DNA from 3 places in the Hydrogenophaga defluvii genome. Region 3 is predicted to be linked to each of the others. Evidence: predicted binding sites of a transcription regulator. Region 3 holds the regulator's gene; each other region holds the start of a gene.
What was found. Region 3 encodes sigma-54, which starts transcription at its own class of promoters, with help from an activator protein. Its sites were predicted from a motif close to TGGCANGNAANCTGCTTT; they were not measured.

Region 1 (4,708 bases), on a different contig from region 3:
GTGTATTCTTTGACCATGGGTTTGATCTTCGATTCGTTCTGGCGCGCGGTGGCCTACTGTCTGCACCCGCGGGTGATTGCCTTGTCGGTGTTGCCGCTCATCCTGATGGTGGCGCTGTCGTTTGCGCTCGGCTATTTTTTCTGGGAACCGGCGGTGGCGGCGGTGGCGGCTTGGCTGCAGAACTACGAGCTGGTCGGCGCGTTTCTCAACTGGCTGGACCAGGTCGGCGCGGGTGCTTTTCGCACCGTGTTCGCGCCTTTGCTGGTGTTGGTCGTGGCCACGCCGGCCATCGTGTTTCTCACGCTCTTGTTGGTGGCCGTGACCATGACGCCACAAATGGTGGCGCTGGTGGCGCAGCGGCGCTTTGCCGCGCTGGAGCGCAAACGCGGCGGCAGTTTGCTGGCCAGCGTTTTCTGGTCGTTGGGCTCGACCTTGCTGGCCCTGGTGGTGATGGTGTTGACCATGCCGCTGTGGCTGATTCCGCCTTTGGTGCTGTTGTTGCCGCCCCTGATCTGGGGTTGGCTCACCTACCGCGTGTTCGCGTTTGACGCACTGGCCGACCACGCCAGCAAAGAGGAGCGCACCGGTCTGATCCAGACGCACCGCGCGCCGCTGCTGGTGATGGGGGTGGTGACCGGTTTCCTGGGCGCGGCGCCCAGCCTGATCTGGGCTTCGGGCGCCATGTTCATCGTGGCCGCGCCCTTGCTGGTGCCACTGGCCATCTGGATCTACACCCTGGTGTTCGCCTTTGCCTCGTTGTGGTTTGCCCATTACCTGTTGGCGGCGTTGGAGCGCACGCGGGCTGCTGCTGCGCCGGTCAGACCGGTGTCAGACGCAGCGCCGACCATGGCATCTCAATTGCAGGACGTGGAAGACGTGTTGCCCAAGCCACTGCCAGGCACGACACCCACACTGCCCGGACCCAACCCACCCACCACGCCATGAGCTCGCCCCTGTCCGACAACGTGTCACCCGTGCCCGACATTGGCCTCATCATCGTGGGCGATGAAATCCTGTCGGGCAAACGGGCGGACAAACACCTGAGCAAAACGATAGAGCTGCTGGGCGAGCGGGGTTTGACCCTGAGCTGGGCGCGCTACGTCGGCGACGACCGGCGGCAGATCACGGCCGCGTTGCGCGATGCGTTTGCTCAGCCTGGCATCGTGTTTTCGTGTGGCGGCATAGGCGCCACCCCCGACGACCACACGCGCCAGTGTGCGGCGGCTGCGCTGGAGCGGCCCCTGGTGCTGCACCCGCAGGCGCGCGAGCGGATTCTGGAGCGCATGCGCGATGTGGCGGCCGAGCAGAACCTGCCCTACGAGCCTGAACGTGCCGACAACGTGCACCGGCTGAACATGGGGGTGTTTCCCGAAGGCGCGGACATCGTGCCCAACCCCTACAACAAAATCCCCGGTTTCGACTGCACCGGCACCGGTGGTGGCCGGGTGTTTTTCCTGCCCGGCTTCCCGGTCATGGCCTGGCCCATGATGGCTTGGGCGCTCGACACCCATTGCCACACTTGGTTCCACCGCCAAACCTGGGTGGAGCGTTCCGTGATCGTTTTTGGTGCGATGGAGGCCAGCCTCACGCCGCTGATGGAGCGCATCGAGGCCGAGCACGTGGGGGTCAAGGTTTTCAGCCTGCCCAGCGTGGACCACCCCGAATATGGGCGCCACATCGAACTTGGCGTCAAAGGTGAAGAGGGTGCCACCCAACCGGCTTTTGACGCACTCAAACAAGGTTTGTTGGCTTTTGGTGCACCAATTGGCCCTGAAATGGTGCGTTGATTGTCAATCCGCTCCATTTGTGCACCTGTTGTGTGCATTCATTCCGGGTGCACAATATTGAGCTGAACACTGCGTCGGTTGTGCCACACCTCGGTGCGTGCTGGCACAAAAGCTGCTTTATCGTTTTCCGTCACCCTTTTTACCCAACCCGTACCAGGAGAGTTTCTGATGGCCAAAAGCGTCGCCGACGTCATGAGCATGGTCAAGGACAACGACGTCAAGTTCGTTGACTTCCGTTTTACCGACACCCGTGGCAAGTGGCAACACATCACCATTCCCGTGTCCCAGTTCGAAGAAGACAAGTTCGAACAAGGCCAGGCTTTCGACGGTTCGTCCATCGCTGGCTGGAAGGGCATTGAAGCTTCGGACATGCTGCTGATGCCCGACGCCGCCACCGCCTTCATCGACCCCTTTGTCGAAGAAGTCACTCTGGTGCTGGTGTGCGACGTGATCGAGCCCACCGACGGCAAAGCCTACGAACGCGACCCGCGTTCCATCGCCAAGCGCGCCGAAGCCTACCTGAAAGCCTCCGGCCTGGGCGACACCGCCTTCTTCGGTCCGGAACCCGAGTTCTTCCTGTTCGACGAGGTGCGTTGGAGCAACGAACCCGGTCACAGCTTCTACCAGATCGAAGAGTACGAAGCGCCCTGGAACAGCGGCGCCAAGCTCGAAGGCGGCAACCGTGGCCACCGTCCGCGCGTCAAGGGCGGTTATTTCCCGGTGCCCCCGGTGGACAGCACCATGGACATGCGCAACGAGATGTGCGAAATCCTGGAAGCCGTTGGCATTCCCGTTGAAGTGCACCACCACGAAGTGGCCGGTGCTGGCCAGTGCGAAATCGGCACCAAGTTCTCGACCCTGGTCGAGCGCGCCGACTGGACCCTGCTGCAGAAGTACGTGATCCAGAACGTGGCCAACGCCTATGGCAAGACCGCCACCTTCATGCCAAAGCCCTACCACGGCGACAACGGCTCGGGCATGCACGTGCACCAGTCGGTCTGGAAGGACGGCAAGAACCTGTTTGCTGGCAGCGGCTACGCCGGTCTGTCCGAGTTCGCGCTGTACTACATCGGCGGCGTGATCAAGCACGCTCGCGCGCTGAACGCCATCACCAACCCCGGCACCAACAGCTACAAGCGCCTGGTGCCGCACTTCGAAGCCCCGGTGAAGCTGGCTTATTCGGCCAAGAACCGCTCGGCGTCGATCCGCATCCCCAACGTCGCCTCCGACAAGGCGCGTCGCGTGGAAGCCCGCTTCCCCGATCCGCTGTGCAACCCTTACCTGGGCTTTGCCGCGCTGCTGATGGCGGGTCTGGATGGTGTCGAGAACAAAATCCACCCGGGCGAGGCCGCCTCCAAGGATCTGTACCACCTGCCTCCCGAAGAGGACAAGCTGGTGCCTACCGTGTGCGCCAGTCTGGACGAAGCCTTGGCCCACCTGGACAAGGACCGTGCCTTCCTGACCAAGGGTGGCGTGTTCACCGATGCCTGGATTGACGCCTACATCGAGCTGAAAATGACCGAAGTCACGCGTTCGCGCGTGGAAGTGTCGCCCGTCGAGTACGACATGTACTACAGCCTGTAATACAGGTTAACGACGTGCAAAGGGACGGCCATGGCCGTCCCTTTTTGCTTTTGGGCACCGGGCAGCGGGGCACTTTTGGGCGATACTGGAAATCACAGGCCCATGCCGATCTGGAGGCCACGCCTCTTGCCTGGAGTGCCGACATGTTCGATGCCGCAATGAAATCCTTTGTTTCTGTTCCCGTAGCCCATCTGGTGTGTCTGTTGATGCTGGGTGCCGCAGCCGTGCCTGCCGTGGCGCAGGACCGCATTTACCGCTGCGGCAACGAATACACCAACGACCCCGGCGACGCAAAAGCGCGTGGCTGCCGCGTGATTGAAGGTGGCAACGTGACGGTGATCCAGGGAATCAAGCCGGCACCTTCATCAACGGCTGGCGCGCCCGCGCGCACCCCTGCGCCTGCGGCCAGCTCGGGTAGCCCGCGCAATGGCAACGACCGGGTGGACGCTGCCGCCCAGCGCGCCCGCGATGCTGACGCGCGCACCATTTTGGAGGCCGAACTGCGCAAGGCGGAAAGCCGCCTGAATGGCCTGAGCCAGGAGTACAACAACGGCGAACCGGAGAAACGCGGACCTGAGTTCCGCAACCACCAGATGTACCTGGACCGAGTGGCCGAACTCAAGGCCGGCGTGGCCCGCGCGCAGAGCGATGTGGACGGCATCAAACGCGAACTTGCCCGCCTGGGGCCGGCGTCGGCGGCCCAGCGCTGAAAAGCCCATGATTGGGTTGAAAAAACGAAAGGTGTCACCTGCCCAGCGGTTTCAGTCGCTGGACCTGCTGGCCACCCTGGTCGCGGTGGTGGATGCCCAGGGCCAGGTGCTGTTTGCCAACGCGGCGTTGGAAGACGCGCTGGGCATGTCCCGGCGCAGCATCACCGGCACCCACTTTCCCGACTGTTTCACCGAGCCGCATCTGTTGAACAATGCACTGGCCGGCGCGCGTGGCAACGAGTTTGCCGCCTTGCGTTATGACGCCCGCCTCAAACGACTGGCACATGAGGTGCTGCCTGTGCACGTGGTGGTGGCGCAGACCGACGTGGCCGGCGAGGTGGTGGTGGAACTGCTGCCGCAGGAGCAACAGGCGCGGCAGGAGCGCGAGGAGCGCCTGATCGACCAGGCGCAGGCCAACAAGGAACTGATCCGCAACCTGGCGCACGAGATCAAGAACCCGCTGGGGGGCATCCGTGGCGCGGCCCAGTTGCTGCAGATGGACCTGGAGTCCAAGGACCTGATCGAGTACACACAGGTCATCATCCACGAGGCCGATCGCCTGCAATCGCTGGTGGACCGCCTGCTGGCGCCGCACCGACGCCCGCATGTGGTGGGCGACGTCAACAT
Region 2 (4,708 bases), on a different contig from region 3:
TTCTTGATGACGACCTTGCCCGATTTTTCACTGCTTGCAGCTTCTGCCATGTGTCGCTCCGGTGTGGTGTTGAGGGGTTTCAGGGTTTGACGGTGCGCAGCACCGTGTCGATGACGAACTGTTGCCAATGCGCCATCGCATCGTGCTGTTCCAGCTTTTCGCCCAGGAAGGCGGACAGCGTGTAGCGGTTGGAGAGGTAGAAGTAGTTCAGGCCGGCGATCATGAGGTAGACGTCACGCGCCGACAGGCCACTGCGGAAGACCTTCTGCTGCACGCCACTGGCCAGCACCGACTCCAGGATTTGGATGGCGGGCGAGGAGTACTCACGCGCCCGGAGGGACTTGGAGATGTGCTTGCCCCGGTGCAGGTTCTCGTCGTTGAGCAGGGTGATGAAATCGGGGTTGCGGTGGTAGTAGTCCCAGATGAAACTCACCACCGCCACCAGCGCCTCCTCGGGCTGGTCGACATTGAGCTTGAGGCCTGCCTCGGCGTCGTTGAAGCGACGGTACAGGTCTTCGAGCACCGCGATGTACAGCCCCTCTTTGCTGCCAAAGTAGTAGTAGATCATCCGATCGTGCGACTTGGCGGCTTTGGAAATCTGGTCAATGCGCCCGCCCGAGAACCCGTGCTTGGCAAAAATGCGGGTGGCCGCGCGGAGGATGCTCTCCTGTGTTTCCTGGGCCGCCAGTTCGCGCACACCGGGCTTGCGCCCAGGAGCAGCGGGTTTGCGGGTGGTGGTGCGCGTGGCTGCGGTGCTCATGGGCGTTGGGGGCAGGGGCGAAAAGCGGTTTTCAGGATTCGGCGAAGGCGCGCTCGATCACGAAGTCGCCGGGGCGTGAGGTGTTGCCTTCGTTGAAGCCACGCGCCTCCAGCAGGTGCTTGAGGTCCTTGAGCATGCCTGGGCTGCCACAAATCATGGCGCGGTCGGTGGCTGGGTCCAGCGGCGGCAGGTCGAGGTCGGCAAACAGTTTGCCGGACTCGATCAGGTCGGGGATGCGGCCCACGTTGCGGAAGTCCTCGCGCGTCACGGTGGGGTAGTACAGCAGCTGGCTGGCGATCAGGTCGCCGAGAAACTCGTGGCTGGGCAGGTGGTCGAGGATGAGGTCGTGGTAGGCCAGTTCGTCCACCGTGCGCACGCCGTGCACCAGAATGACCTGCTCGAACTTCTCGTAGGTCTCGGGGTCGCGCACGATGCTCATGAACGGGGCTAGGCCGGTGCCGGTGGAGAGCAGGTACAGGCGTTTGCCCGGCAGCAGGTAGTCCACCACCAGGGTGCCGGTGGGCTTGCGTCCGACGATGACGGTGTCGCCCACCTGGATGTGCTGCAGGCGCGAGGTCAGCGGGCCTTCCTCGACCTTGATGCTGAGGAACTCCAGGTGGTCCTCGTAGTTGGGCGAGGCGATGCTGTAGGCGCGCAGCAGTGGCTTGTCATTGACGCGCAGGCCAATCATGGTGAAGTGGCCGTTGTTGAAGCGCAGGGCGGCGTCGCGGGTGGTGGTGAAGCTGAACAGGCGGTCGGTCCAGTGCTGGACACTGAGCACGCGTTCTTCGATGAATGCACTCATGGTGGTTCCTAAGGCGAAGGGTCAGTCTTTTAAGGTGTCGAATTTGTGGGTCCGGTCTTTCCACGCTTCTGCGTCGGGCAGCGGTGGCTTGCGCTTGGTGATCACTGGCCAGCCGGGTGCGCGCTCGGCGTTGATGGCAATGAAGTGCCGCTGATCGGCGGGCAGATCTTCTTCGGCATAGATCGCATTGACGGGGCACTCGGGGATACAGACCGCACAGTCTATGCATTCATCGGGGTCAATCACCAGGAAGTTCGGGCCTTCCTTGAAGCAGTCCACCGGGCACACATCCACACAGTCGGTGTACTTGCAGCGCACACAGGCATCGGTCACGACATGGGTCATACGAGCTCCTGAAGTGGCGGACGTTGCGCCGCCGATATTGGCATAAAGATTGCATGATGAGAAACTGGTTTAGGGTTTACTCCATGGACAGTAAGCAAAGACTACATGAAAATCTTAGTTAGTTGATGTAGGGTTTACTCCATGTACATGTAGTGTATGCTACATTAAATTTCAATCACGCTCAAGTTGAGCGTGCATTTTTGAGGCGAGCAACAGCATGACCGAGCACACCAGAACAGACGGACTGCCGGGGATGGATGAGCCCCAGGTGCTGGAGCGGGCTCGCCCGCGCAGCGAGCGGATGGCCGAGACCAAGATCGAGTGCAACGCCTGTCCGGTCTTGTGCCAGATCACGAATGGCCGCACCGGTGCGTGCGACCGTTATGCCAACCAGGATGGCGTGCTGATCCGTGTCGATCCGGTGGTGCTGTTGCGCAAGACGCTGGACGACAGTGGTGCCAAGCTGGTGCAGTTCGCCGGGCGTGTGGTGCAAAACGGTGCGCCCGATGCGCAGGACGTGTCCGAGGTGCCCGACTGGAATGGCGACCTGCTGCTGGCCGACGAGGTGTTTGTGACCGGTGTGGGCTCGTCCACCACCTACCCTGATTACAAGCCCGCACCCTTTATCGTCAGTTCCAAGGCGCAAGGCGTGGACATGGTGACCGTGGTCACCGAAGGCATCTTCAGCTACTGCAGCTTCAAAGTGAAGATAGACACCGATCGCTACCTGGGTCCCGAGCAAGCCAACGTGCGTTGCAAAGGCGAGGTGGTGGGGCACGTCACCACGGCGGAGTACGGCTCGCAGATGTTGTCGCTGGGCGGCGTGCACCACCTCACCGGTGGCAGCAAAAAAGAAGGCCGCGTCACGGTGGACATGATGGCCGCGCTGGGCAACAAGAAGGCGGTGGAGCTGACCATCGACGGTGGTGCTCAGATCGTGATCCAGGCCGGCAAGGCGCCCATTGTCAACGGCGTGGAAGAGCAGCGCATGCGCGTGGGCTGTGGCTCGGCCACGGTGGGCATCTTCGCCAAACAGTTGTACGGCAAGGTGGACGAGGTGGTGGTGGTGGACGACCACATCACCGGCGTGTTAACCGAACACCAGGCCGGCCGTTGCCTGGACATGCGGCCGTCTGGCATTGCCATGCGCGGGCGCAAGTCCACGCCCGGCCGCTACTTCCAGGTGGCCTTGCCCGGCACCGGCTGGGGCGGCACGTCGATCTCGGACCCGATGGAGGTGATCGAAGGTTGGGATGCCGATGTGGCCTGGCCCGGCCTGCGCCTGCTCATGACATCGACCACCGGCGAGCACGCCGCCTGGTACGTGCTGGACGACCAGCTGGTGCCGCGCGAGCAGCCCATGCCCGAAGCGGTGCAGGCCGTTGTGGACCGCATCGGCGAGAACTGCGAGCCGTCCATGACCACGGTGTTGTTCCTGGCCGGCGCCGGTGGCAGCCTGCGCGCAGGCGCCACCGAAAACCCGGTGCTGCTCACCCGCAGCATCAAGGACGCGCTGGTCAACGTGACCTGTGGCGGTGCACCGGCCTATGTGTGGCCGGGCGGTGGCATCACCGTCATGCTGGATGTGATGCGCATGCCCGACAACAGCTTTGGCACCGTGCCCACGCCGGCCATCATCGCCCCCATTGAATTCAGCATGCGTCTGGATCACTATGCAGCCCTGGGGGGGCACTTGGATGAGGTGCGCAGCCTGGAGGACGTGTTGCGCACTGGCGCGTGGCACAACGACGGCGCACCCACGCGCCGTCAATGGGTGCTCAACCACACCACCAACCCCTGGCCCCTGGGCCAGAAACCGCAGATCGGATGAATATGTTGGCGCAATGTCGGTCGCTCGGTGACGGGCGGCTCCACTTCCAGCACGGGCCGATGGACATCGTCCTCGGGGCCGAGGGTGATACCGCAGCGGTGCGGCAGGCGCACGCGCAGGCCTGGGAGCGCTTCCGTGGCCTCCTGCAGGAGTTGGTGGACGAGCTGCCGACGCTGCGCACCCCAGTGGACGGCGTTTGCACGCTGCGGGGCCCGGTGGCGCGCCGCATGTGGGCAGCGGCCGAGGTGCACCGTCCGGCTTTCGTCACGCCCATGGTGGCGGTGGCGGGCGCGGTGGCGCAGGAGCTGCTGCTGGCCTACGACCGCCCGGGCATCACCCGTGCGTGGGTCAACAACGGTGGCGATATCGCGCTGCACCTCACCCCGGGCACGTCGTTCCGCATTGGCCTGTACGCCCAGATCGAACGCCTGGCACGCCTGGACGCGGCGCATGGCTTGCAGGTGGACGGCGCCTTTGAAGTGGCCCACGGCAGTGCGGTGCGTGGCGTGGCCACCAGCGGTTGGCGCGGGCGCAGCTTCTCGCTCGGCATTGCCGACAGCGTGACGGTGTTGGCCGCCACGGCCGCCGAGGCCGATGCCGCCGCGTCCCTGATCGGCAACGCCGTCAATGTCGACGCCCCCGGCATCGCGCGTGTGCCGGCCAAGCATCTGAAGGACGACAGCGACCTGGGCGACATCCCCGTGACGCTGGACGTGCCCGAACTCACCCCCTGGCAGGTGGCCGAGGCCCTGAAGGCGGGCCGCGAACATGCCCTGGCCTTGCGTGCGGCCGGCCACATCCAGGCCTGCTTCATCACTTGCCAAGGCTGGACACTGTCCACCGAAACCAGCGGCACGGTGCCGCTGCCCCTCAACACATCGCACGAAACAAATGCGCCGGGCCAAGCCGCCCGCGTGCTGGAGCTTCACCCATGATCGAGATCCGAAGAACCCACACCCACGTCGAA
Region 3 (4,708 bases):
GTTCTGCGCGCTGTCCGGCCACGCCAGCCGCCGCAATGCGTTCGCCGTAGGGCGGGTTGAGCAGCATCACGCCGGGTTGCTCGCTGGGTGGCATGCGTTGCAGCGCGTCGCCACCGCGCAGTTCGATGGCGTGAGCCACGCCGGCGCGCTGCGCGTTGCGCTGCGCGAAGTCCACCATGCGGAAGGCCACGTCGCTGCCAAAGATGAAGGGCTTTTGCCCTTCGGGCCAGGGCTTTTGTGCCGCCTGTGCCTGGGCCTTGATGCCCTGCCACACATGGGACTGGAAGGGCAGCAGTTTTTCGAAGGCAAAGCGGCGTGTGCTACCAGGCGCGATGTTGAGCGCCATCTGCGCGGCCTCGATGAGCACGGTGCCGCTGCCGCAGCAGGGGTCGTACAGGGGCAGGGCGGCGCCCTGGCTGCCGTCCCAGCCGGTCGCCGCGATCATGGCGGCGGCCAGGGTTTCTTTCAGCGGCGCGTCGCCTTTGTCTTCGCGCCAGCCGCGTTTGAACAGCGGCTCGCCCGAGGTGTCGATGTAGACGGAGCACTGGCCTTCGGTCAGGTGGGCAAACACCCGCACGTCGGGCCAGGTGGTGTCGATGCTGGGGCGCTCGCCGGTCTTGTGGCGCAGGCGGTCGCAGACCGCGTCCTTCACCCGCAGGGCGGCAAAGTTCAGGCTCTTGAGCGGGCTGTGCTGCGCGGTGATCTCCACTTTGAGCGTGTGCCGGGGCGTCATCCAGATTTCCCAGGCCACACCGCAGGCGATCTCGTAGATGTCGTCTTCGCTGCGGTAGGGCTCGTAGGCCAGCTCCACCAGCACGCGCTGCGCCAGGCGGCTGTGCAGGTTGAGCAGCATGGCGTCGCGCCAGCTGGCCTTGAGCAACACACCGCCGCGCGAGCGTGACATGTCGCCATCGGCCACGCCCACGATGCGCTTGACCTCAGCGGCCAGAAAGTCTTCCACGCCAGCGGCGCAGGGCAGGAAAAGGGTGAGTTGGTTCATGTGGGCTTTTCGATCCGCCGCCGGGCCGCCCCAAGGCGGAACAGCCCCCTCGGGGGGCGGCGACCCGCGCAGCGGTGGAGCGTGGGGGTCATCGTTTTCTCAAATTGGCGGGTGCGATGCGAAGGGCCTCGCGGTACTTGGCCACCGTGCGGCGTGCGCACTCAATGCCTTGTTCCTTGAGCATTTCCGACAGCTGGTTGTCCGACAGCGGCTTGGCTACATCTTCAGACGCCACAAACTGTTTGATCAGCGCGCGCACGGCGGTGCTCGACGCGTTGCCGCCGGTCTCCGTCCCCAGGCTGGAGCCGAAGAAGTACTTGAGCTCGTAGGTGCCAAAAGGGGTGGCCATGTACTTGGCGGTCGTCACGCGGCTGATGGTGGATTCGTGCAGGCCCAGCTCATCGGCGATCTCGCGCAGCACCAACGGTCGCATGGCCAGCTCGCCGTGCATGAAGAAGTTGCGCTGGCGCTCGACGATGGCGCTGGAGACCCGCAGGATGGTGTCGAAGCGCTGCTGGATGTTCTTGATGAACCAGCGCGCCTCCTGCAGCCGCTGCTGCATGCTGGCCGCGCCTTCGCCCTTGTCGCCGCGCCCTTGTCGCAGCGCGTTGGCGTAGATGTCGTGCACCCGCAGGCGTGGCATCACGTCGGGGTTGAGCTGCACCTTGAAGCCGCGCCCCGCCTTGGTGACGATGACGTCGGGCACCACGGTGTTGCGTTCCACGTTGGCGAAGCGCCGGCCCGGCTTGGGCTCCAACCGGCTGATCAGCGCCAGGCCCTCGCGCACCACGGCCTCGTCCAGGTGGCAGGCGGCGGCCAGGCGTTTGGCGTCGCGCCGCGCCAGCAGGTCCAGCGGCTGCGCGCACATGGCCAGCGCGGCCTGGGCAGCGGGGCTGTTGCGCAGCTCTTCGATTTGCAGCCGCAGGCATTCGGCCAGATCGCGCGCACCCACACCAGCCGGGTCCATGTTCTGCAGCCAGTGCAGCGCCAGGTTCAGGACCTGTTCGGTGGCTTCACGGGCCTCCCAGTCGTCGCCAGCCAGCGCGGCGGCGAGGTCGGTGATGGGCTCGTCCAGGTAGCCGTCGTCGTTGAGCGATTCGATCAGGAAGTACAGCGCTGCGCGCTCCTCTTCATTGAGCCGCAGGCCCAGGGCCTGCTGGTGCAGGTGGGCCTGCAGGCTGATGTGTTCGCTGGCCAGCTCGGCGGCGCTGGCGGTTTCATCGTCGGCGTTGTTGCGGTTGCGCGGCGCGGCCTCGCCGCCCCATTCGCCGTCGTCGGGCGTGAAGGACACGGTGCCATCACCGTCCCAGTCGGGCTCGCTGCTGCCCACCTCTTCGCTGAAGTCGTCGCTTTCGCTGCTGGTGGTCGCCGGGCCGCTGTCCGCGCTCCATTCGCTCACCTGATCGCCGGTGCTGACCGGTGCGTTTTCGGCGTCCACGCCAAACGCCTCGCGCTCGGCCACCTCCTCGCTGCGCTCCAGGAAGGGGTTCTCGTCGAGCATCTGCTCGACCTCCTGCGCCATCTCCAGCGTGGAGAGCTGCAGCAGCCGGATGGACTGCTGCAGTTGTGGGGTCAGCGACAGATGCTGGGAAACACGAAGCGAAAGGCTTTGCTTCATACGGCCGCAGCGCAGGGCCGCCCCAAGCCAGGCCAGCCCCCTGGGGGGGCAGCGACCCGCGAAGCGGTGGAGCGTGGGGGTTTCATGGGCATCACATGCGGAAGTGTTCGCCGAGGTACACCCTTCGCACATCCGCGTTTTCGACGATCTCCGAAGGCGTGCCCCGGGCCAGCACGCGGCCCTCGTTGATGATGTAGGCGTGGTCGCAGATGCCCAGCGTTTCGCGCACGTTGTGGTCGGTGATGAGCACGCCGATGCCACGCGACTTGAGAAAACCGATGATGCGCTGGATCTCGATGACGGCAATCGGGTCGATGCCGGCAAAGGGCTCGTCGAGCAGGATGAAGCGCGGGTTGCTCGCCAGCGCGCGGGCGATTTCGACCCGGCGCCGTTCGCCGCCCGACAAGGCGGGAGCCGGCGACGAGCGCAGGTGCGACACGTGCAGGTCTTCCAGCAGTTGCGTCAGGCGTTCGTCCAGGGCTTGGGCGGTGTAGGGCTTGCCGGTGGCGGGGTCGTCCTGCAGCTCCAGCACGGCACGCACGTTGTCTTCCACGCTGAGCTTGCGAAAAATCGAGGCTTCCTGCGGCAGGTAGCCCAGGCCCAGGCGTGCCCGGCGGTGGATGGGCAGGCGTTCGACGGCCTGGCCGTCGAGCGTGATCTGCCCCGCATCGGCCCGCACCAGGCCCACGATCATGTAGAACGAGGTGGTTTTGCCGGCACCGTTGGGGCCCAGCAGGCCCACCACTTCGCCTTCTTCCACCGCCAGCGACACGTCCTTGACCACCTTGCGGCTGCCATAGGCCTTTTGCAGGCCACTGGCTTCCAGCCGGCGTTTGGGCGCCAGCGGTGCAGATGTGTGCGCGCTCACTGCTTGCCTGGCCCCATGCTGGGGCTGGGTTTGAGCACGGGAGCGGGGCTGTTTGCCGGGGCGGTGGCGCTGGCGTCGGCCTTGGGCACCGGGGTCAGCATGGCGCGAACGCGCCCGCCGGGGTTGTTGGGGGTGGCGGCCGTGGTGGCTGTGCCACCGTCCACCGTGAACACGTCGGCCCCGTTGTCGTAGACGATGGTGTTGCCAGCCGTTTCGTCGTTCAGGTTGCTGCCCCGGTAGCGGCGCAGCACGGCGCGGCCGATGAATTTCACCGTGTCGGCCTGGCTGTTGTATTCGATGCGGTCGGCCACGCCCTCGATGTGTTCATCGACCACATCGCGCTTCTGGCGGAAGAAGGCCTGTTGCTGCGCGTTGCCCAGCACGATGCCGAACTGCTGGCCCTGAGCGCCTTGGCGCACCTCGATTTGTTGGCCCCGGATGAGGATGCTGCCTTTGGTCACCACCACGTTGCCGGTGAACACGCTGGTTTGGCGGCCGTCCTCGTGGCGCAAGGCGTCGGCCTCCACGTTCATGGGCTTGTCGCGGTCGGCCTTCTCGGCCCAGGCTGCCACACCGGCGCACGCGGCCAAGGTCAGCAGCATGGCCTGGCAGAGGTGGGTCAGGGTCGGGAACGGCATGTTGGGTAGGGCATGGAAATTGCATGGCATTGTAAGCCGGTGCTTTCCGGCCTCAGCCGTGGCGCGGGCACAAAAAAGCCCGCCGGAAGAGGGCGGGCCTGGACCAGGGCCTGTGGCTCAGCCCTTGCGCGACTGTGCGATCAGGTGGTCGGCCACCAGCAGCGAGCGCGGCAGCGTCTGCGCCAACGAACCTGAGGTGAAGTATTTGCCGGCGATGCCCAAAGACGGCACACCGTCCACCTGGTAGGCGTCTTGCAACTGGGTGGCACGGCGGGCTTTGCCGGCCACGCCGAAGGCGTTGTAAGCCTCCAGGAACTTGGCGCGGTCCACACCCTGTTTGGCGACCCAATCGGCGATCTGGTCCTGGGTGGCCAGGCGCTGGCGTTCGGTGTGGATGGCGTGGAAGACCTTGCGGTGCATCTCCTCGACCTTGCCCAGGGCCTCCAGCGCGTAATACAGGCGCTGCTGGGGCACAAAACTGTCCTGAAAGGCCACCGGTGCGCGTTTGACCACCACGTGGGCCGGTTGCCGCTTCGCCCAGGCGTCGAACGCGGGTTCGAAGGCGTTGCAATGGGGGCAGCTGT

Region 1: glnA (type I glutamate--ammonia ligase) is a predicted target of sigma-54. The motif match lies at 1,889-1,906, and genes of this name have one in related genera.
Region 2: ACFQU0_RS00605 (6-hydroxynicotinate reductase) is a predicted target of sigma-54. The motif match lies at 1,949-1,966, and genes of this name have one in related genera.

Annotation. Positions count from the first base shown of each region.
Region 1 covers NZ_JBHTBZ010000063.1:4,226-8,933, reverse strand. The annotation lists gene ACFQU0_RS18150 (EI24 domain-containing protein) at 16-945, shown strand; gene ACFQU0_RS18145 (competence/damage-inducible protein A) at 942-1,787, shown strand; gene glnA (type I glutamate--ammonia ligase) at 1,956-3,371, shown strand; gene ACFQU0_RS18135 (hypothetical protein) at 3,515-4,081, shown strand; gene glnL (nitrogen regulation protein NR(II)) at 4,089-4,708, shown strand, end outside.
Region 2 covers NZ_JBHTBZ010000004.1:1,383-6,090, forward strand. The annotation lists gene ACFQU0_RS00585 (amidohydrolase family protein) at 1-50, opposite strand, end outside; gene ACFQU0_RS00590 (TetR/AcrR family transcriptional regulator) at 80-760, opposite strand; gene ACFQU0_RS00595 (ferredoxin--NADP reductase) at 792-1,565, opposite strand; gene fdxA (ferredoxin FdxA) at 1,587-1,910, opposite strand; gene ACFQU0_RS00605 (6-hydroxynicotinate reductase) at 2,128-3,741, shown strand; gene ACFQU0_RS00610 (UPF0280 family protein) at 3,744-4,676, shown strand; gene ACFQU0_RS00615 (amino acid synthesis family protein) at 4,673-4,708, shown strand, end outside.
Region 3 covers NZ_JBHTBZ010000003.1:79,147-83,854, forward strand. The annotation lists gene ACFQU0_RS00440 (THUMP domain-containing class I SAM-dependent RNA methyltransferase) at 1-1,000, opposite strand, end outside; gene ACFQU0_RS00445 (RNA polymerase factor sigma-54) at 1,089-2,618, opposite strand; gene lptB (LPS export ABC transporter ATP-binding protein) at 2,710-3,486, opposite strand; gene lptA (lipopolysaccharide transport periplasmic protein LptA) at 3,483-4,124, opposite strand; gene ACFQU0_RS00460 (thiol:disulfide interchange protein DsbA/DsbL) at 4,242-4,708, opposite strand, start outside.